DNA from 3 places in the Arthrobacter sp. UYCu511 genome. Region 2 is predicted to be linked to each of the others. Evidence: predicted binding sites of a transcription regulator. Region 2 holds the regulator's gene; each other region holds the start of a gene.

Region 1 (6,026 bases), on a different contig from region 2:
ATGGCACTTAACCGGCTGGTGATTGCAGGGCTGTTGCTGATAGCCGTGGCTGGCGCCTGTGCGGGCGAGGGGCCGAAGTGGTGTTCCGGCGCACTAGGTTAACGCCGTTGAGCCAATCCATTCCGTTCGTTGCCCAGGCCGCGGTAGGTGCCAGCTGGGCCATTCCCGGAGCCGCACCAGCCTGGCTTCGCCGGCGCAACATCTTGGGCTGACTCATGATGGGCGGGGTGGTTGCCACTGTCACGGCGCTCTCCATCTTTTTGCTGATAGGCCTCCTGCCTGTGCTGTATCCGACCGGAACATGGCTAGGCAGGGTATGGGTAGTGCCCACTGTGGTCTTGGTGGCCGGTGACGTACTGCCGTACTGCCGTGCTGCTGCCGCGGGGATGACTCCGGGTACCGGTGCGCTTGGGTGTGGTGCGCCGCCGTGGTCTATGCGGCCGGGTGTTATGGCTCTGGGGAAAGTGCTGGCTGTGGCTGATCCGGACGGTGCACCCTGAACGCCAGCAACTCACGTGGCTGATCGTCACGGTGGCGCTGTTGATGGGTGAACAGTTCCTTGGCGGAACAGTGCCCGGGTAGTGGGTGCTGAGTCTGTCCTTGTACCTTTCTCCCCGTTGCCATAGCCGTAGGCGTCCTGCGCTACCGGTTGCTGGGCATCCAGGCACTGATGCGCAGTGCCCTCGTCTATGCGCTGCTGATGGGGTGCATCATGGCGGTCTACGCGGCAGTGCTTGCTGTGGCCGCGGCACGCCTGACAGGAGACCCCGTGACAGCCCTTGTGGCGGCGGCCCTCATTGCCGTAGGCATCAGCCCCCTGCGCACCAGCGTGCAGCGTGCAGTGGACCGCTTCCTCTACGGCAAGGGTGCTGACCCATGTCCGCAATGTCAGGACTCGGTGCACTCGCCGCAGGGGCCGCGGATCACGAGCTCCTCCACGTTGTGACCACAGGGATCGAGGACGGCGTCCGTGCTCCCCACGTGCGTATTGCAAGGCTTGACGTAGGTACGCTCGCCTCTGTGGGGGTGCCGGGTGCCACCGTTGATGGGGAACGCGCCGTCGGCCCTGTGTTCACAGCACCCCTGACCCTGGGCGGGCGGGATGTGGGCACGCTTGAACTGGATGGCCGGACGCCGGGGGAGCGTTACCCAGGGTGGGGCAAGGGGATGTTGCGGGCCATGGCGCCGCAACTTGCCGCCGAGATCCATGCACTCTCCCTCACGGCGGAACTGGCCCACCAGCGCGACGCCGTCCTCGAGGCTACGGCCCGTGAACGTGAACGCCTGCGCGGGGACCTGCATGACGGCCTCGGATCGCTGACCGGCGTCGGGCTGGGACTGGCAGCCCTCAGGGACGTCGTCAGCGGGGAGCTTGCCCGCCTAGTCCCTGTGCTGGAGAGGAAGGTTGCTGCATCAGTGACCGAGATCCGGCGCATCCTGGACGGGCTCCTCCCCGAGGCCCTAGTCAGGCACGGGCTTGCCCATGTGCTGCCGGTGCGGCCTGCTGGCTGTTTCCGTGGACGACGACAATGGCTTCCGCGCTCATCCCGCCGACGGGGTTGGGCTGGCATCCATGCGGGTCAGGGTCACCAGGGTCATAGCTACTAGGTGGGAGCATGAGCATCAATTCCTCGGCGGCCGGGGATTATCCAGACTGGGAGGGTTCCCGGTGAATAAGCCTGTACGCCTGATCATCGCCGACGACCATACCATGTTCCTTCACGGGCTTGCCGCTGCGCTCGCAGCCGGGACTGAGCTGACTGTGGTGGGTCACGCGCGCGACGGCCCCTCACTGATGCTGCTAGTTGAGCGCGAACGCCCTGATGTGGTCTTAACCGACTTGGATATGCCAGCAGTGGACGGCACCAGCGCCATCTTCGGCATCACTGGGGCCTATCCTGACATCCCCGTTTTGGTCTTGTCCATGCACAGCGGCGATGAACAAGTCCTCGGGGCCATCCGCGCGGGAGCCTGCGGGTACTTGCTCAAGGGTGCGGGCCGGGATGAGATTGTGCAGGCTGTGCTGGTGGTGGCCGCTGGGGGAACAGTGTTTGGCAGCGTTGTTGGACGCCGTTTTGGTGGACAGTCACGACCGCTTCTTCACTGACAAGATCGCCAACCGCCGCCTCGTTTTCAACCCGGACGAGACCGGGCAGATTGACGTTCATATGGGCTAGCCGCCTGGTTTTCGTTGCCGGGCGCATGGGCTGGGTTTCCGTTCAATAGATCGAATATTTGTTTGGGTATCTATTGCGTCTTGATTACGGTAAGACTAAAATGGGGGTATGAGTATTCGGGAGCAGGTCCCCGGGGACCGGGGCGGTACAGCCACACAGGATGTGGCTGCGGTCCTTGCCGCGGTGACTGTTCCTTCTATTGAACCCTTTGGCACTGACACGCCAGTATTGGTGGGCTTACCGTTGTATATCCCTATCCCGGTTCCTGATCCTGAACCGGCGTCCGTGGTGGGGATCGCTCGTGAGGTGTATGACCAAGGCCTGCACGCGCTGGGTGTGTTGAAGAAACTCGAGGACGCGCTCAGCGCTTGTAAGGCCTCGTTAGTGGCCCGGGTTGTGGGGGCTGCCGGAGTGGAAGCCGGGGTGATCGGGTTGGATTCCTGGCAGCGTGGAGTGATGGAATCCTCCGCGTTGACACATCTTGGGCTGGTTCTGGGCATCCCGGAACGTACTGCTGCAGTGTTAGCTCACCACAGTACTGAACTGGTTGACTCTCACCCGCGGGTCCTTGCCGGGCTAAGTAATGGCCTGTTTTCCTTCCGTCACGCCACGGTCATGATGGACGAGTTCGGTACCCTGAATGAGCACGGCGATATCAGCGATGAGAAGCTATTGCTCTTCGAGGACCGGTTGTTGAAGCTGGTCTTGAACACGACCGTGGCGTGCTTTCATGCGAAAGCACGCAGGGCACGGGAATCAATGTTCCCAGCCACCATGGCCACCCGGACCAAGGAAGCCTTTCGGCAACGGACCATGACGTGTTTACCGGGAAAAGACGGGATGTCCTGGCTCACCCTGTACGTGCCCACCCTGGCCGCTGAAGGTATCTATACCAACTGCACCCGCCTAGCCAGGGCACTGAAAGCCGACGCGAACACAGCCCAATCCCATGCGGACCAAGCAGGTACCGGCCAAGACTGCCGTGAATACCGGACCCTGACCCAACTCAGAGCCGATGTAGGCGCAACCCTGCTCCTAGGACCACCACCCACCAACACCAATAGCAACAGCAACACCGGCGCCAGGGCTGGTGCCAGGGCCGGTGCGGGGGCTGGCGGCAGTGCTGGAGGTGGTGAGGGTTCCGTTGGGGGTGATGGGCTACATGATCGCGTTAATACCTCGGACGGGAACAATGCCTGGTTCGGGGGAGTGCGGATCGCGGAGGAAGAAGCACCCTGGCACTACACCGGCCCGCGTACCAGCCCGAACCCCAGCTCAAACACCAGCCCGAACCCGAGTTCAAGCACGGGCCCGAACACTGCTGCAGCCCCAAAGCTAAACCCAGAGATAAACCCAGAGCTAGCCCCGGGGGTAGCCGCTGGGGACGGTGAATCGTTCGCTCACACCACAGCAAATAATCCCACCTCGCAACCCTTTATCGGTACCTTCCTGCCCGAAACCAGCGGGTCTGTGGTGGGGGATGAGGTGCTGGTGGGTGAGTTGGTGGGGGATGGATCGGGGTTTATCGATGGTGTGGTGGATGGGATTTTTGAGGATCCGCAAGGAGAGTATTTGAGGCAGTTGGAGGCGGTGGCGCACTCGAAGGTGATCACGGATCCGCCCTTACCCAAAGCGCTGATCTTGTTGAAAGTTCCGGTGTTAGGGCTGTTGGGGATCACGGATGAACCCGCTGAGCTAGCTGGCCCGTTGGCTGGGCCAGTTCCAGAGAACATTGCCCGGCTTCTCTTAGCGCAGTCCACCACGTTCCTGCGGGTCTTGACGGATCCGATCACCGGTGATGTGTTGCCAGCACAGCCGCAACGCTACACGCTCAAGGAAGCAGAGAAACTAGTCCTGCAGGCCTTGGCTGGGCATTGCTACGTAGCGAATTGTCCCAACCCTGTCATTGATACCGATCTAGACCATCTGGAAGCGTTCGAGTTCGGGGGCCAGTCCAGCATGATGAATCTACGCCCTGCTTGTAAACGCCACCACACCATGAAGCACTTCAAAGACGATAAAAACCGGTACGGGCAGCGCCGCTGCATCAACGAACCAGAACGCAACAACATCCGGCTGCGTGGCTGGACACCCCAACCCACCAGCGATGGACGCATCGGCTGGATCACCCCATCAGGGACCTACCAAGAACCACCAGAAGAAGACACCCCACGCCCCCGATACCCCAAATGGCTCAAGAAACTCATCACCAAACAACTCAAAAAACGCTCATAACCAAGGGCCCAAATGACCGCACGGGAATCTGGGAAGGGGTACCAAAGACGATCGGGTGGCTTCTGCAAGAACAGAAGCCACCCGATTACGCATGCGCTCAAAGAGTCATGTTCGCAAGGACGCACACACAGCCATCAGTACGCTGGATTCGCCTGCTCGCCCCAGATTCCTCTGCTTGCGCCGGCATTCGCCGGCTTGCGGTTGAACCGTCCTTGACTGGCGGAGTGAGTCTTACATATTTGAAGGCTAGTTCCTCACTTTGCGTGCTGCACCCGAGAGGCTATGGGCGTCCAAGGCGAACAGGTCCGTGGCGCCCGCTGTTGCGGCACCCAGCAGGCTGCCACTCTGGGGCAGGATTTGCTGGGCGTAGAAACGGGCCAATACCAACTGGTTGTCCGCCAGGCTGGCATCATCCGTCTTTGCCGCAGCAACGGCTGCCCGTGCCAGCATCCAGGCACTGGTGCACAGCCCCCACATTCGCAAGTAGGGTGTCGAGCCGGCCAGCACGGAATTGGGGTCGCCCTGGCCGGTCTTGAGCATCCAATGGGTTGCTCTCTCCAACTCACTGAACTGACGCTCTAATTCCTCCCGGATGCCGTCAAAGTCAGCGCCGGCGTTGGCCAGGTCCGTTTCCACTTCGCGCATGGTGGCAATGAACTCCAGAATGGAGGCGCCTCCTCGGACCCCCAGTTTGCGGCCAACGAGATCGGCCGCCTGAATGCCGTTGGTACCTTCGTAAATAGCGGCAATGCGGACGTCGCGTACGTGCTGGGCGGCCCCTGTCTCTTCAATGAAGCCCATTCCCCCTTGGATCTGTAGTGCCAGCGAGGTGAGCTCGTTCCCCATGTCAGTGCCGAACGACTTGCAGATTGGGGTCAGTATTCCTACGATCTCATCGGCCCGCGCGCGGACTGCCGGATCGGGATCGTGGGTGCTGATATCCACATAGCTTGCGTCCAGCAGCATCAAGTAGCGCAGGGCTGCGATGCTGGCGCGCTGGGTCATGAGCATGCGCCGCACGTCAGGGAATTCGATAATGGCTGAAGTAGCGCCCGTGGCTCCAATGGCCAGACCCTGCTGGCGCTGCTGCGCGTACTCGAGCGATTGCTGGTAGGCGCGCTCTGCCACTGCAAGGCCCTGCGCACCAACACCCAGACGGGCAGCGTTCATCATGACAAACATGATGCGCATTCCCTTGTTCTCTTCGCCGATCAAGTATCCCGTTGCATTCTCGTAGGACAGCACACACGTGGGGGAAGCATGGATGCCCATCTTGTGTTCCAGGGAGACAGTTTCCACGTTGTTGCGTTCGCCGAGCGACTCATCGTCGTTGACCAAGTATTTGGGCACTATAAAACATGAAATGCCGCGGGTTCCCTCAGGCGCCCCGGGCGTGCGGGCGAGCACCAGATGCACGATCTGCTCGGCCATGTCGTGGTCACCGTAGGTGATGAAGATTTTCTGGCCCGTGATGGCGTAGCTGCCGTCCTCATTCTTCACGGCCTTGGTGGTCAGGGCGCCAACATCCGAGCCGGCCTGCGGTTCGGTGAGGTTCATGGTGCCTGTCCACTCGCCACTGACCATCTTGGGCAAATAACGGTTCTTCATTTTGTC
Region 2 (6,026 bases):
CCGGTGAAACAAAGATGGAACTGGATCGACGCAAGATCCGCAACCGCATGGCCAAGTTGCGCCGTGAAATTGCTGCGATGGCGCCGGCTCGGGAAACCAAACGTGCCAACCGCAAGCGCAACAGTGTGCCCTCCGTGGCCATTGCTGGGTACACCAATGCGGGCAAATCCTCCCTGCTGAACCGTTTGACGGACGCCGGTGTGCTGGTAGAGAACGCCTTGTTTGCAACCCTTGATCCCACGGTCAGGAAAACCGAGACCTCAGAAGGTTTGGGGTACACCTTGGTGGACACGGTAGGTTTTGTGCGCGCCTTGCCCACCCAGCTGGTGGAAGCTTTCCGCTCTACGTTGGAAGAAGTGGCTGACGCCGATCTGATCCTGCATATTGTGGATGCCTCGCACCCTGACCCGGAAGGACAAATTTCTGCCGTACGTTCGGTCTTTGCCGAGGTAGGCGCGCTGCAAATACCTGAAATCATCGTCTTGAACAAGGTGGACATCGCCGATCCCTTTGTGGTCGAGCGGCTCATCCAGCGTGAATCCCGCACCGTGGTGGTCTCAGCCCGTACTGGCCAGGGCATGGATGAACTGCTCCAAGCCATCGAAGAAGGTATTCCGCACCCCAGCGTCTTAGTAACCTTGTTGATCCCCTATGACCGTGGTGATGTACTCAATAAGCTCCATCGCAGCGATGCAGAGATCATCAGCTTGGAACACGGAGAGCATGGCACTTTGGCCCACGCCCGTGTCAGGGAAGACTTGGCAGCTGAGGTTGAGCCGTTTGTCCAGCATGCCTGAAAGTGAACTTTCGCAGCAGGCTCTGGAATTACTGGATCGTGCCGTTGCTGCCATGGGTGGACAACGCCGTGATGGGCAGCATGAAATGGTCCGCCGGGTAGTTGCTGCCTTAGAGAGCGGGGACCACCTTTTGGTTCAGGCGGGCACAGGCACCGGAAAGTCCCTGGCCTACCTGATTCCGCTGATAGTCAATGCGCTCACCAGCGAGAAGCCAGCCGTCATTGCAACAGCCACTCTGGCCCTTCAAGCACAGATTGTGGGCCGTGACGTGCCCCGGCTGCTCGCTGCTTTGGCGCCAGTATTGCCGCGCCCCATTGACGTGGCTCTCGTAAAAGGCCGCAGCAATTATGTATGCAAGCAAAAGCTGGCTGGAGGCTTCCCCACAGAAGATACGGGGGAAGGCGCCCTGTTCAGCCTGGGGGAGGACACCAGTGTGGCGCACCTGCCCGGTGCTACTTCCGGGCCCACCTCACAGCTGGGTAAGGAAGTGGTCAGGCTGCGTGACTGGGCGCAGGAGACTGACACAGGGGATCGGGATGAGCTTGTCCCTGGCGTGACGGACAAAGCATGGCGGCAAGTCTCTGTTACCTCCATGGAATGCCTCGGCGCGCAAAAGTGCCCCCTTGCCACCGAATGTTTCTCTGAGCTGGCCCGTGCCCGCGGCGCCCAGGCAGACATTGTTGTCACCAACCACGCCATGCTGGCCATTAGCGCCTTCGAAGGTATAGCAGTGCTTCCTGACTATGACGTTGTGGTGGTGGACGAGGCCCATGAGCTCCAAGATCGGGTGACGGGGGCTGTTACAGGGCAACTATCTGTCCAGATGGTTTCCGCAGCGGCATCAAGCACGCGAAAGCACACGGCGGTTTCCGTGGATGCCTTGCATGCCAGCGCGGCCGCTCTGGACCTAGCTTTGGCGGGGACCCCTGAAGGGCTCTTTCCCAACGGCCTCAATGAACAGCAGTCCCAGGCGGTGGAACAGTTACGCGACAGCGTCCGGGCAGCCCTCTCCGACTCCAAACCTGAGGGCAATGCGGCGGTTGACAGTGGCCGTTCCATTGCTCGTTCACGGCTCAATCTGATCTTTGATCTGTGTGAGCGTTTGCTGGATGCCACCAATGCAAGGGAAGTGGTGTGGGCATCCCGCCCAGGTTCTTTCACCCCCGGGAAGGGCTACCAAAAGGCCGATGAAAGTGAGCCTGCGGTGCTCAATATTGCGCCGTTGAGCGTGGCCATGAAATTGCGGGAAGGACTCTTCGCTGACCGGACGGTAGTGCTCACCTCAGCTACCCTTGCCATTGGAGAGTCTTTTCAAGCCACCGCTGGCGGACTGGGATTGTTGGGTCCTAGCGCACCCGCGTGGACGGGGGCCGATGTTGGATCTCCCTTTGACTACCCCAAGCAGGGCATGCTCTATGTTGCCGCTCATCTGAAAAAGCCGGGCTTTGGCATGTCGGAGGCGCAGCTGGATGAATTGGAAGCACTGATTTCTGCCGCCGGTGGGGGAACCTTGGCATTATTCTCCTCACGGCGTGCGGCGGAAGATGCAGCTGAGAAGCTCCGCAAGAAGTTGAAGGTGAAGATCCTGTGTCAGGGGGATTCCTCCATGTCGGGGCTCATCAAGGAATTCGCGGATGAACCCGACACCTGCCTCTTTGGCACCATGTCCCTTTGGCAAGGGGTTGATGTTCAGGGCACCTCGTGCCGGCTCGTTGTGATTGACAGGATTCCCTTCCCCCGCCCTGATGATCCGTTGGTGACCGCCCGGGCGCGTGCCGTGGCGCAAAGTGGTGGGGATGGATTCATTGCCATTTCAGCCACCCATGCCGCAGTGAGGTTGGCGCAGGGGGTGGGGCGCCTGATCCGCTCTAGCGATGACCGGGGTGTGGTTGCTGTTCTTGACTCGCGGCTGGCCAATGCCGGTTACGGAGGCTTCCTGCGAGCCGCCCTGCCGCCATTCTGGTCTACGAAAGACCGTACCGTGGCGCTTGGTGCGCTGAAACGGCTTTCCGGAAAGTAGTGCTGCCAACACAAAAGCGCCCCGCTAGACGGGGCGCTTTTGTGTAGGCAGCTGCTGTTACAGGCTGCGAAGTACCGAGACAACCTTGCCCATGATGGTGGCATGATCGCCAAGAATGGGTTCATAGCGGGTGTTTTGCGGAAGAAGCCAAGTATGGCCGTCGCGTTGCCTAAACGTTTTCACAGTGGCTTCGTCCTCCAGCAAGGCTGCCACGATGTCTCCATTGTTGGCCGTGGGCTGCTGCCGAACCACGACCCAATCGCCGTCGCAAATTGCGGCGTCGATCATGGAATCACCCTGGACCTTGAGCATGAAGAGTTCGCCGCTGCCCACAATCTGCCGCGGCAGAGGCATGATGTCATCCACCGCCTGATCGGCCAGGATGGGCCCGCCTGCCGCAATACGTCCCACAAGGGGTACGAACGCGGTGTCGGAGGAGGAGCTCAGCTCAGCAAAGTTCAATCCATTCGAACTGCGCAACGCCGACGGGGAGCTTACCCCTTCAATCTCAACCGTGCCGCTGTCCAGCACCAGCGGAATCAGAACTTCCATGGCGCGGGGACGCTTGGGATCGCGGCGCAAATAGCCGTGGCGTTCGAGCTGAGTCAGTTGGTGCGTAACGCTGGACAAGCTAGCCAGGCCAACGGAATCACCAATCTCACGCATCGACGGCGGGTACCCTTTGTCTGCAATACACCGCTGTATGCACTCAAGGATCTTCTTCTGCCGCACGGTGAGGCCCTTCATGCCGGCCCGGCTGGGGGCTTGAGGAATGCGGTGCGGCGGGTCTGGAAGCGTCATGGTTCCGTCGGTCCTTTCGTGGCTGCCCTGAACAATGTCAGTGCCTGCTGGTGGACTGCATCATGCGGCCAATCCTTGTTCTTCCGAGTTTAAGCCACCAAGAGGCGAATTTCAAACATTTGTTCTATTTACTCTTGGCAAGTGTCGTCTATAGATGCTAAAACTGTACTAGAAGCAAATTAGAACATACGTTCTATCGAAGATGTTGAGTGTGGAATTTCGATCCGATGGGTGTGCTTGGCCACGGGATCCGGATTCACGGTGAAAGGACCACAAGTCATGAATGCAGCGCTTATCTCCCACGCATCCTTTGGCGTTTCCACAGCAGGGGTTAGCGCCCGTGCGGCCCGCATTGACCAGACAGTTGGAGCGGGGCGCACCGGTGCCATCACCGCTTCCCATTCCAGGGGTGCCTCCGATGCTGCAGGAAGGCTAGCGCTGACCAGGCGCGGGCGTCTGGTGTTCTTAGGGATTCCAGCCATTGTCACCGCCGCCCTACTACTGTTTTTGGCGCTGGCCATCATGGCGGGCTTCCTGGCGGGACCGGCGAATGCTGCAACGGAGTCGCAGCCGGTGAACCTTGCAGATTATGCCGTTGCGGTAACCGTCTTACAAGGTGACAGCCTCTGGAGTATTGCGGCCGCCGCAGATCCGGGCCGTGATGCACGCCATGTGGTCAGGGAGATCGTTGCTCTCAACGACTTAGGAAGCGGGATACTTCACGCCGGGCAGCGACTCTACGTCCCCATTCCCAAATAGCCCTCCGTACCAATAGGTCCGCAGGCCAAGAGCGCTCCTCCACAGCCGGGTAAGGTCTTGGCAGGTGTCCGCATTGTGTCGCCGTTTCGAACTTTCTCACGGCCACCAAATATGCTGGGGGAATGGACCAGTTTGAACGCCTCCGTCAATTGCCGCTTCGTGACGATCTGCGAGGCCTGCGCCCTTACGGGGCTCCTCAGCTAAATGTTCCCGTTCTGCTGAACGTCAATGAAAACACCCATGGCGTTCCCACGGATGCAAAAGAGGCCATCTTGGCAGCCGTTGCGCAGGAGCTTGACGGCCTCAACCGCTACCCGGATAGGGAATTCACGGTGCTTCGTCAGGAATTGGCGGCATATCTGGGTCATGGTCTGACGGAGGAGAATCTCTGGGCGGCCAACGGTTCCAATGAAGTTCTTCAACAACTGTTGCAAGCCTTCGGTGGCCCCGGCCGAACGGCCATGGGTTTCCCTCCCACCTATTCCATGTACCCGCTGCTCGCCAGTGGCACAGGGACTGGCTACGTGGCAGGTGTCCGTGAGGATGACTTCACCCTCACCGCGGAATCTGCGGCGGAGCAGGTGCGCCGCAACGGCCCCAACATCGTCTTCCTGTGTTCGCCCAACAACCCTACGGGAACGGCTCTTGGGCAAGATGTGGTCGAGGCGGTCTACCAGGCAGGGGAGGAAGCTCAGGCCATCATCATTGTTGACGAGGCGTACGCCGAATTCGCCCAGACGGGAACCCCTAGCGCACTGAATCTTCTCAAGGGCCGTCCTCGACTAGTCGTCTCACGCACTATGAGCAAGGCCTTCGCCTTGGCCGGTGCCAGACTTGGGTACTTGGCCGGCGCCCCTGAAGTAAGCGACGCGCTTCGCCTGGTCCGCTTGCCCTACCACCTCTCGGCCATCACCCAGGCAACTGCTGTGGCTGCTCTGCGGAACTCCACCTCTTTGCTGGCTAACGTGGAGCAGATCAAGGTCCAACGTGACCGGATTGTGCAGGAATTAAAGGAATTGGGACTCACCCCGGCCCCCTCAGATTCGAACTTTGTTTTCTTCGGTGGTCTAGAGAATCCCCATGAAGCGTGGCAGGCGTTGTTGAATGACGGTGTGCTCATCCGCGATGTTGGAATCCCCGGGCACCTGCGCGTCACCGCCGGCACGGAAGCGGAAACTACTGCATTCCTCACCGGGTTGCGTACCTTCCTAGCTCGCTAGTGCCCCCTGTAGGGTCCGGCCTTGGACTAAGTTCATCATTTGCGCCGCGGTTCATGAGTTCCACCGGACCCGGGTAATTGGGTCAAACTGACCTAGCCAATAAGTTCGCCAGTGGGGAACTGGTTGGGCATAACAGTGCCTTCCCTTCTAAGCTGGTATCAATACACCCCGTTTCGTTTGAGCGCCCCACCCTGCCCGGTATCTGCTGGTCGGGGCGCATAGTACACAAAGGACTGCCGCAATGACTGAGAACAGCCCGAAACCCGGCCAGGGACGTACCGCCCGACTGGAGCGTGCCACGAGCGAGTCCAGCGTCATGGTGGAAATTAACCTCGACGGGACAGGCGTGTCAAACATTGACACCTCTGTGCCCTTCTATGACCACATGCTCACGGCGCTGTCTAAGCACTCCTTGATTGACATGAACAT
Region 3 (6,026 bases), on a different contig from region 2:
TCCTGGTGCCTGTCCCCCACCATGATGGCGTCCACAACAGCGCCGGTATGCAAGTCAGCGCGGGTATTCAAGTCTGTGCCGGGGATGGCATCCAGCGCAGCAAAAGCGGCGCTGTCCGCCAGCGCTGCGGCAATGATTTCTGCCTTGCCCGCCCGGTAGTCGGGGTCTCCCGGCCTCAGGTTTTCGTCACTATGGGACCCGCGGATGATGTGAAAATATGTGTCGAGTCCGTGGAGGGCCAGCAGTTCCTTGGCCAGCGGCTCGGGTTTTTGCGTGGCTACGGCGAGGTAGACGCCAGCGTCTTTTAGTTGCACCAGAAGGTTCTCGATGCCCGCATACACCACGGACATGGCCATACCGTGTTCCATGTACCAACCGCGGTAGACGGCAATGACCTCGTCAACGTGCTCGTGAGGAACACCCAGAAAATTGATGAGCCCGTCAGCAAGTTTGGGCCCGATCATCGACTTGAGCACGTCGGGGCCAGGAACCGGCAACCCCTTTGCTGCCAGAGCATATTCCAAGCCGCCGGTGATGCCTCCTGCGGGGTCCACAAGGGTTCCGTCAAGGTCAAAGAGGACCACCGAGGGCAGGCGTTGACGTTGGATGACCGTATTTATGGCAGGGGTTACTGTACTCACGTCCATAGTTTCTCACGACCCCACCCCGCAGGGCCGCATCCATGCACCTGCGGGCATATCTTCAGGTGCGGGCGCCCGCCTTAGAGAACTTCGCGCAGGAAGGTTGCCGTGTAACTGGTCTCACTCTTGGCAACCTTTTCAGGGCTGCCCGTGGCCACCACCTTTCCCCCACCGGTGCCGCCGTCGGGGCCCAGATCCACAATCCAGTCAGCGCTTTTAATAACATCCAAGTTGTGTTCAATGACAATGACGGTGTTGCCCTTGTCCACCAGCCCCTGCAGCACGAGCAAGAGTTTGCGGATGTCCTCAAAGTGCAGGCCAGTGGTGGGCTCGTCCAGCACATAAATACTGCGCCCGTTGGAGCGCTTCTGCAACTCTGCCGCCAGCTTCACTCGCTGCGCTTCACCGCCAGAAAGCGTAGTGGAGGCCTGCCCCAGCCGCACATAACCCAGGCCGACGTCGACCAGGGTACGCAGGTGCCGGGCGATGGGCGTGAATGCGGCAAAGAACTCTGCACCCTCCTCGATGGGCATGTTCAGCACATCGGCAATGGACTTGCCCTTGTAGTGCACCTCGAGAGTTTCGCGGTTGTAGCGGGCGCCGTGGCACACTTCGCAAGGAACGTACACATCCGGCAGGAAGTTCATTTCAATCTTCAACGTGCCGTCACCCGTGCAGGCCTCGCAGCGCCCGCCTTTGACGTTGAAGGAGAACCGGCCGGGCTGGTAGCCGCGCATCTTGGATTCGTTGGTCTCAGCGAAAAGCTTGCGGATGTTATCAAATACGCCTGTGTAAGTGGCAGGGTTGGAGCGCGGCGTGCGCCCGATGGGGCTCTGGTCAACATGGACCACCTTATCGAGGTGTTCCAGGCCATCGATGCGCAGGTGCCGCCCGGCAACCTGCTTGGCGCCGTTGAGCTTGTTGGCCAGCACCTTGTACAGGATCTCGTTGACCAGCGTTGACTTGCCGGAGCCACTGACACCGGTGACAGCCGTCAGCACACCCAGCGGGAACTTCACATCAATGTTGAGCAGGTTGTTCTCCCGTGCACCCACCACGGCAAGTTCCCGGGATTTGTCATACTTGCGCCGCTTGGCGGGCAAGGCAATGGACTTGCGCCCAGACAGGTAGTCACCGGTCAGGGAGCGGGTGTTCGCGAGAAGATCGGGCAGGGACCCTGAATGCACCACTTCGCCACCGTGCTCACCGGCGCCGGGGCCAATGTCCACGATCCAGTCGGCTTCCTTGATGGTGTCCTCATCGTGTTCCACAACAATGAGCGTATTCCCGAGGTCGCGCAACCTGGTGAGCGTTTCAATGAGGCGGCGGTTATCGCGCTGGTGCAGTCCAATGGAGGGCTCATCCAAAACGTAGAGCACACCCACCAGTCCGGAGCCGATCTGGGTGGCTAGGCGGATGCGCTGGGCTTCGCCGCCGGAGAGGGTGGCTGAGGCGCGTTCCAGGTTCAGGTATTCCAAACCCACATCCAGCAGGAACTTCAGCCGGGCCTGGATTTCCTTCAGCACCTGGCTGGCGATCTGCGCTTCGCGACCAGTCAAGACCAGGTTGGAGAGGAAGTCAAAGCAGTCGCGCATGGACAGGGCGCAGACTTCGGCAATGTTCTTCTCGTTGATCAGCACAGAGAGGGAAGCCGGGTTAAGGCGCGCACCACCGCAGGCAGGGCACGGGATTTGGCGCATGTACTCTTCGTAGCGGTCACGGGCCGAATCCGATTCGGTCTCCATGTGTTTGCGCTGAATATACTGGACGGCACCTTCAAAGCCGGTGCTGTATTTGCGTTCGCGGCCAAAGCGGTTCTTGTACTGAACCACCACCTTGTGGTCCTTGCCGTACAGGATAGCTGTGCGTGAGGCGGTATCGAGCTTGTTCCACGGGGTCTCCATCTTGAAATCCAGCTCCGTGGCCAGACCTTCAAGGAGTCTGTTCCAGTATTCGGTGGTGGCAGTACCCAGCGACCACGGCGCAATGGCGCCTTCGCGCAAGGACAGGAACGGGTTGGGAACCACCAGTTCCTCGTCCACCTCCAGCTTGGTACCAATACCGCTACACGCGCTGCAGGCACCAAAGGGGTTGTTGAAGGAGAAGGATCGTGGTTCAATCTCGTCGATGGCCAGCGGGTGTTCGTTGGGGCAGGCCAGGTTCTCGGAGAAGGAACGGATCCGTCCGGCGTCGCCTTCCTCTAGATCCACAAGTTCCACCAAGACCCGGCCGTCAGCCAGCCCCAGCGCAGTTTCCACAGAGTCCGTGAGGCGCTGCTGGATGCCATCCTTAACCACCAGACGGTCCACTACCACCTCAATGGTGTGTTTGAAGGTCTTCTTCAGTTTGGGCGGCTCGCTGAGCTGAATTTGCTCACCGTCCACCTTGGCCCGGGAGTATCCTTTGGCGGTGAGCTCCCGGAACAACTCCACGAACTCGCCCTTGCGGTCCCGCACCACGGGGGCCAGAACCTGAAAGCGGGTGCCTTCTGCCATCTCAAGGAGTTGGTCAACAATCTGCTGCGGTGTCTGCTTCGCAATTGGTTCCCCACAGACGGGGCAGTGCGGGGTACCCACACGCGCCCAGAGCAGACGCATGTAGTCATAGATCTCGGTAATGGTGCCCACGGTGGACCGCGGGTTTTTCGAGGTGGACTTTTGGTCAATGGACACGGCCGGGGAAAGGCCTTCAATGAAGTCAACATCGGGCTTGTCCACCTGCCCCAGGAACTGCCGGGCATAGGCTGAAAGTGACTCAACGTAGCGGCGCTGACCTTCAGCAAAAATGGTGTCGAAAGCCAGTGAGGATTTACCCGAACCGGAAAGGCCCGTGAAGACGATCATGGCGTCGCGGGGCAGATCCACGTCAATGTTGCGCAGGTTGTTCTCCCTGGCGCCTTTCACGATCAGGCGCGAGAGATCCGGCCGCTTGGGCGCAGCTACCTTAGCTGGGCCGCCAGGGGCTTCAGTACTTACAGGGGTTACTGGGGTTTCTGGGGTTACAGACTGGGCCATTGTTTCCTTCACATCACTGGCTGCCACACCGTCAGCGGCCGCCTCTCACGCTTGGCCGTCCGCAGTGCGCTCACAACAGGGCCGCGAGTCCGGCGCACGTTGCTTTCACTCATTAGTATAATCGAAAGTTCGTTCGAACGCGCGCCCGGGTCTGGCCCGGTTTCCGCCCGCTTCTAGAGTTTTGGTGGGCTAGCTGCGCTCCAGGGCAGCCGTGAGAATACGCAGCGCCTTGGCTTGAGAGACGCCCAGCTCACGCACGACGGCGGCGAAGGCCTCCGCGGCTTCCGCCACCTGGGCGGCAATCTTGTCCCCGCCGGAGGCGATGGCTGTGCCACTGCGTCCAGCTGTGAGAACAATGCCGGCCTGCTCAAGTTCGCGGTAGGCACGGGCCACGGTGTTCGCTGCTACACCCAGATCTGTTGCCAGTGCCCGCACCGAGGGGAGCTTGGTCCCGACCGCGAGGTCACCCGAGGACGCCAGGTCCAGAATCCGGAGCCGAACCTGTTCAAAGGGCGGCACCGTCGATTCCGTATCCAGGCGCCACCGGTGCATCAAAATATCCATGGAATTCACGTCTGACTCACCTCTTCGACCAACGGTTCACCAAATTGGCTCATGTATAGATCGTAGTAGAATCCTTGGCCCGCCAAAAGCTGTTCATGGCTGCCTTGTTCAATGATTTCTCCGTGGTTCATGACCAAGATTAGATCCGCGTCGCGAATCGTGGAGAGCCGGTGGGCAATGACAAAACTCGTCCGGTTGGCGCGAAGCCTGTTCATGGCTTGGCGGATCATGACCTCGGTGCGGGTATCAACCGAGCTCGTGGCCTCGTCCAGAATCAAAATTCCCGGATTGGCGATCCAGGCACGGGCTATGGTCATGAGCTGGCGTTGACCCTGACTGAGCCCACCGCCGTCGTCGGTCAACACCGTGTCATAGCCATCGGGCAAAGATCGCACAAAATGGTCAACATGGGTGGCCTCGGCAGCTTCCTGGATCTCTGCGTCAGTGGCGTCGAGCTTGCCGTAGGCCAGGTTGTCCCTGATGGTTCCGCCAAACAGCCACGCGTCTTGCAAGACCATGCCGAATTGGCTGCGCAGGTCATCGCGCGTCAGGTGGGCGGTGTTGACCCCGTCCACGGTGATAGCGCCTGAATCAATTTCATAGAAACGCATGAGCAGGTTCACCAGCGTGGTTTTTCCAGCACCTGTGGGACCCACTATTGCCACAGTCTCGCCCGGCTCAGCCACCAGGGAAAGATCCTTAATCAAGGGCTCCTGCGGGTTGTAGGCGAAGTTGACATGCTCGAAGACGACGCGGCCGGCTGCGTTGCCGAGCTTGGCGGCCGGGCTGTGGTCCGGGCGTTGCTCCTTCGCATCCAGCAGCTCAAAGACGCGTTCGGCAGAGGCCACCCCGGATTGTAGGAGGTTGATCATGCTGGCAAGTTGGGCCATGGGCTGACTGAACTGGCGTGAGTACTGGATGAATGCCTGAACACTGCCAATGGTCAGCGTTCCCTGAGCAACCTGAATACCGCCAAGCACGGCCACCACCACATAGTTCAGGTTGGCCACAAAGTTGGTGCTGGGCATGATGATGCCGGAAATGAACTGCGCCTTGGCGCTGGATTCGTAGAGGTAGTCATTAGTTACCCGGAACTTTTCAATTGCCGCTTCCTGCTGGCCGAAGGCCTTGACAATCTCGTGGCCGGTAAACATCTCCTCAACGTGGCCGTTCAAATCGCCCGTACTTTTCCACTGTGCGGCGAACTGTACCTGCGAGCGCTTGGCGATCAAGACGGTCAGGAAAGCGATGATGGGCACCGTCAGTAAGGAGATGCCGGCCAGGATCGGGGAGATGGAGAACATCATGCCCAGTACCCCAAAGACCGTCAGTACGGCTATGAGGATCTGGGTCAGCGTCTGGTTGAGGGTTTGGGCGAAGTTGTCAATGTCATTGGTGACGCGGGAGAGCACGTCTCCTCGGGATTCTTGTTGGAAGTGTGACATGGGGAGGCGGTCCAGCTTGTCCTCGATGTCTCGCCGGAGCCGGTACATGGCTCGTTGGACTATGCCCGTGGTCATGTACCCCTGGGACCAGTTGAAGAAGAACGCCGCTACGTAGAGGGAGAGGACAACCATGAGTATGGCGCCGAGTGCGGCTAGGTCCATGCCTTGTCCGGGGACAACGTTCATGGCGCTGAGCATGTCTGCTAGTTGCCCTTGTCCGCTGGCCCGTAGTTGCTCCACAGCTTGGGCCTTGGTGGTGCCGGCGGGAAATTGTTGGAGCATCTTGCCCACAACGCCGTCAAAGATGATGTCTGTTGCGTTGCCGAGGATCTTCGGCGCCACCACTGAGAGGGCGACGGAGA

Evidence for each region. The regulator LexA, encoded in region 2, represses DNA repair genes until DNA is damaged. The targets are predictions, from matches to a motif close to TCGAACANNTGTTCGA.
Region 1: a site for LexA is predicted at 2,228-2,243, ahead of ABIB48_RS00275 (HNH endonuclease signature motif containing protein). Genes of this name have one in related genera too.
Region 3: a site for LexA is predicted at 3,777-3,792, ahead of uvrA (excinuclease ABC subunit UvrA). Genes of this name have one in related genera too.

The regions. Positions count from the first base shown of each region.
Region 1 is NZ_JBEPPB010000001.1:50,488-56,513, forward strand. Features, by position in the region: gene ABIB48_RS00255 (hypothetical protein) at 228-500, shown strand; gene ABIB48_RS00260 (hypothetical protein) at 671-946, shown strand; gene ABIB48_RS00265 (histidine kinase) at 877-1,608, shown strand; gene ABIB48_RS00270 (response regulator) at 1,670-2,107, shown strand; gene ABIB48_RS00275 (HNH endonuclease signature motif containing protein) at 2,286-4,412, shown strand; gene ABIB48_RS00280 (acyl-CoA dehydrogenase family protein) at 4,659-6,026, opposite strand, start outside.
Region 2 is NZ_JBEPPB010000003.1:64,948-70,973, reverse strand. Features, by position in the region: gene hflX (GTPase HflX) at 1-797, shown strand, start outside; gene ABIB48_RS05975 (ATP-dependent DNA helicase) at 790-2,817, shown strand; gene lexA (transcriptional repressor LexA) at 2,875-3,618, opposite strand; gene ABIB48_RS05965 (LysM peptidoglycan-binding domain-containing protein) at 3,898-4,377, shown strand; gene ABIB48_RS05960 (histidinol-phosphate transaminase) at 4,500-5,597, shown strand; gene hisB (imidazoleglycerol-phosphate dehydratase HisB) at 5,839-6,026, shown strand, end outside.
Region 3 is NZ_JBEPPB010000001.1:594,174-600,199, forward strand. Features, by position in the region: gene ABIB48_RS02820 (HAD hydrolase-like protein) at 1-641, opposite strand, end outside; gene uvrA (excinuclease ABC subunit UvrA) at 722-3,655, opposite strand; gene ABIB48_RS02830 (GntR family transcriptional regulator) at 3,845-4,219, opposite strand; gene ABIB48_RS02835 (ABC transporter ATP-binding protein) at 4,225-6,026, opposite strand, start outside.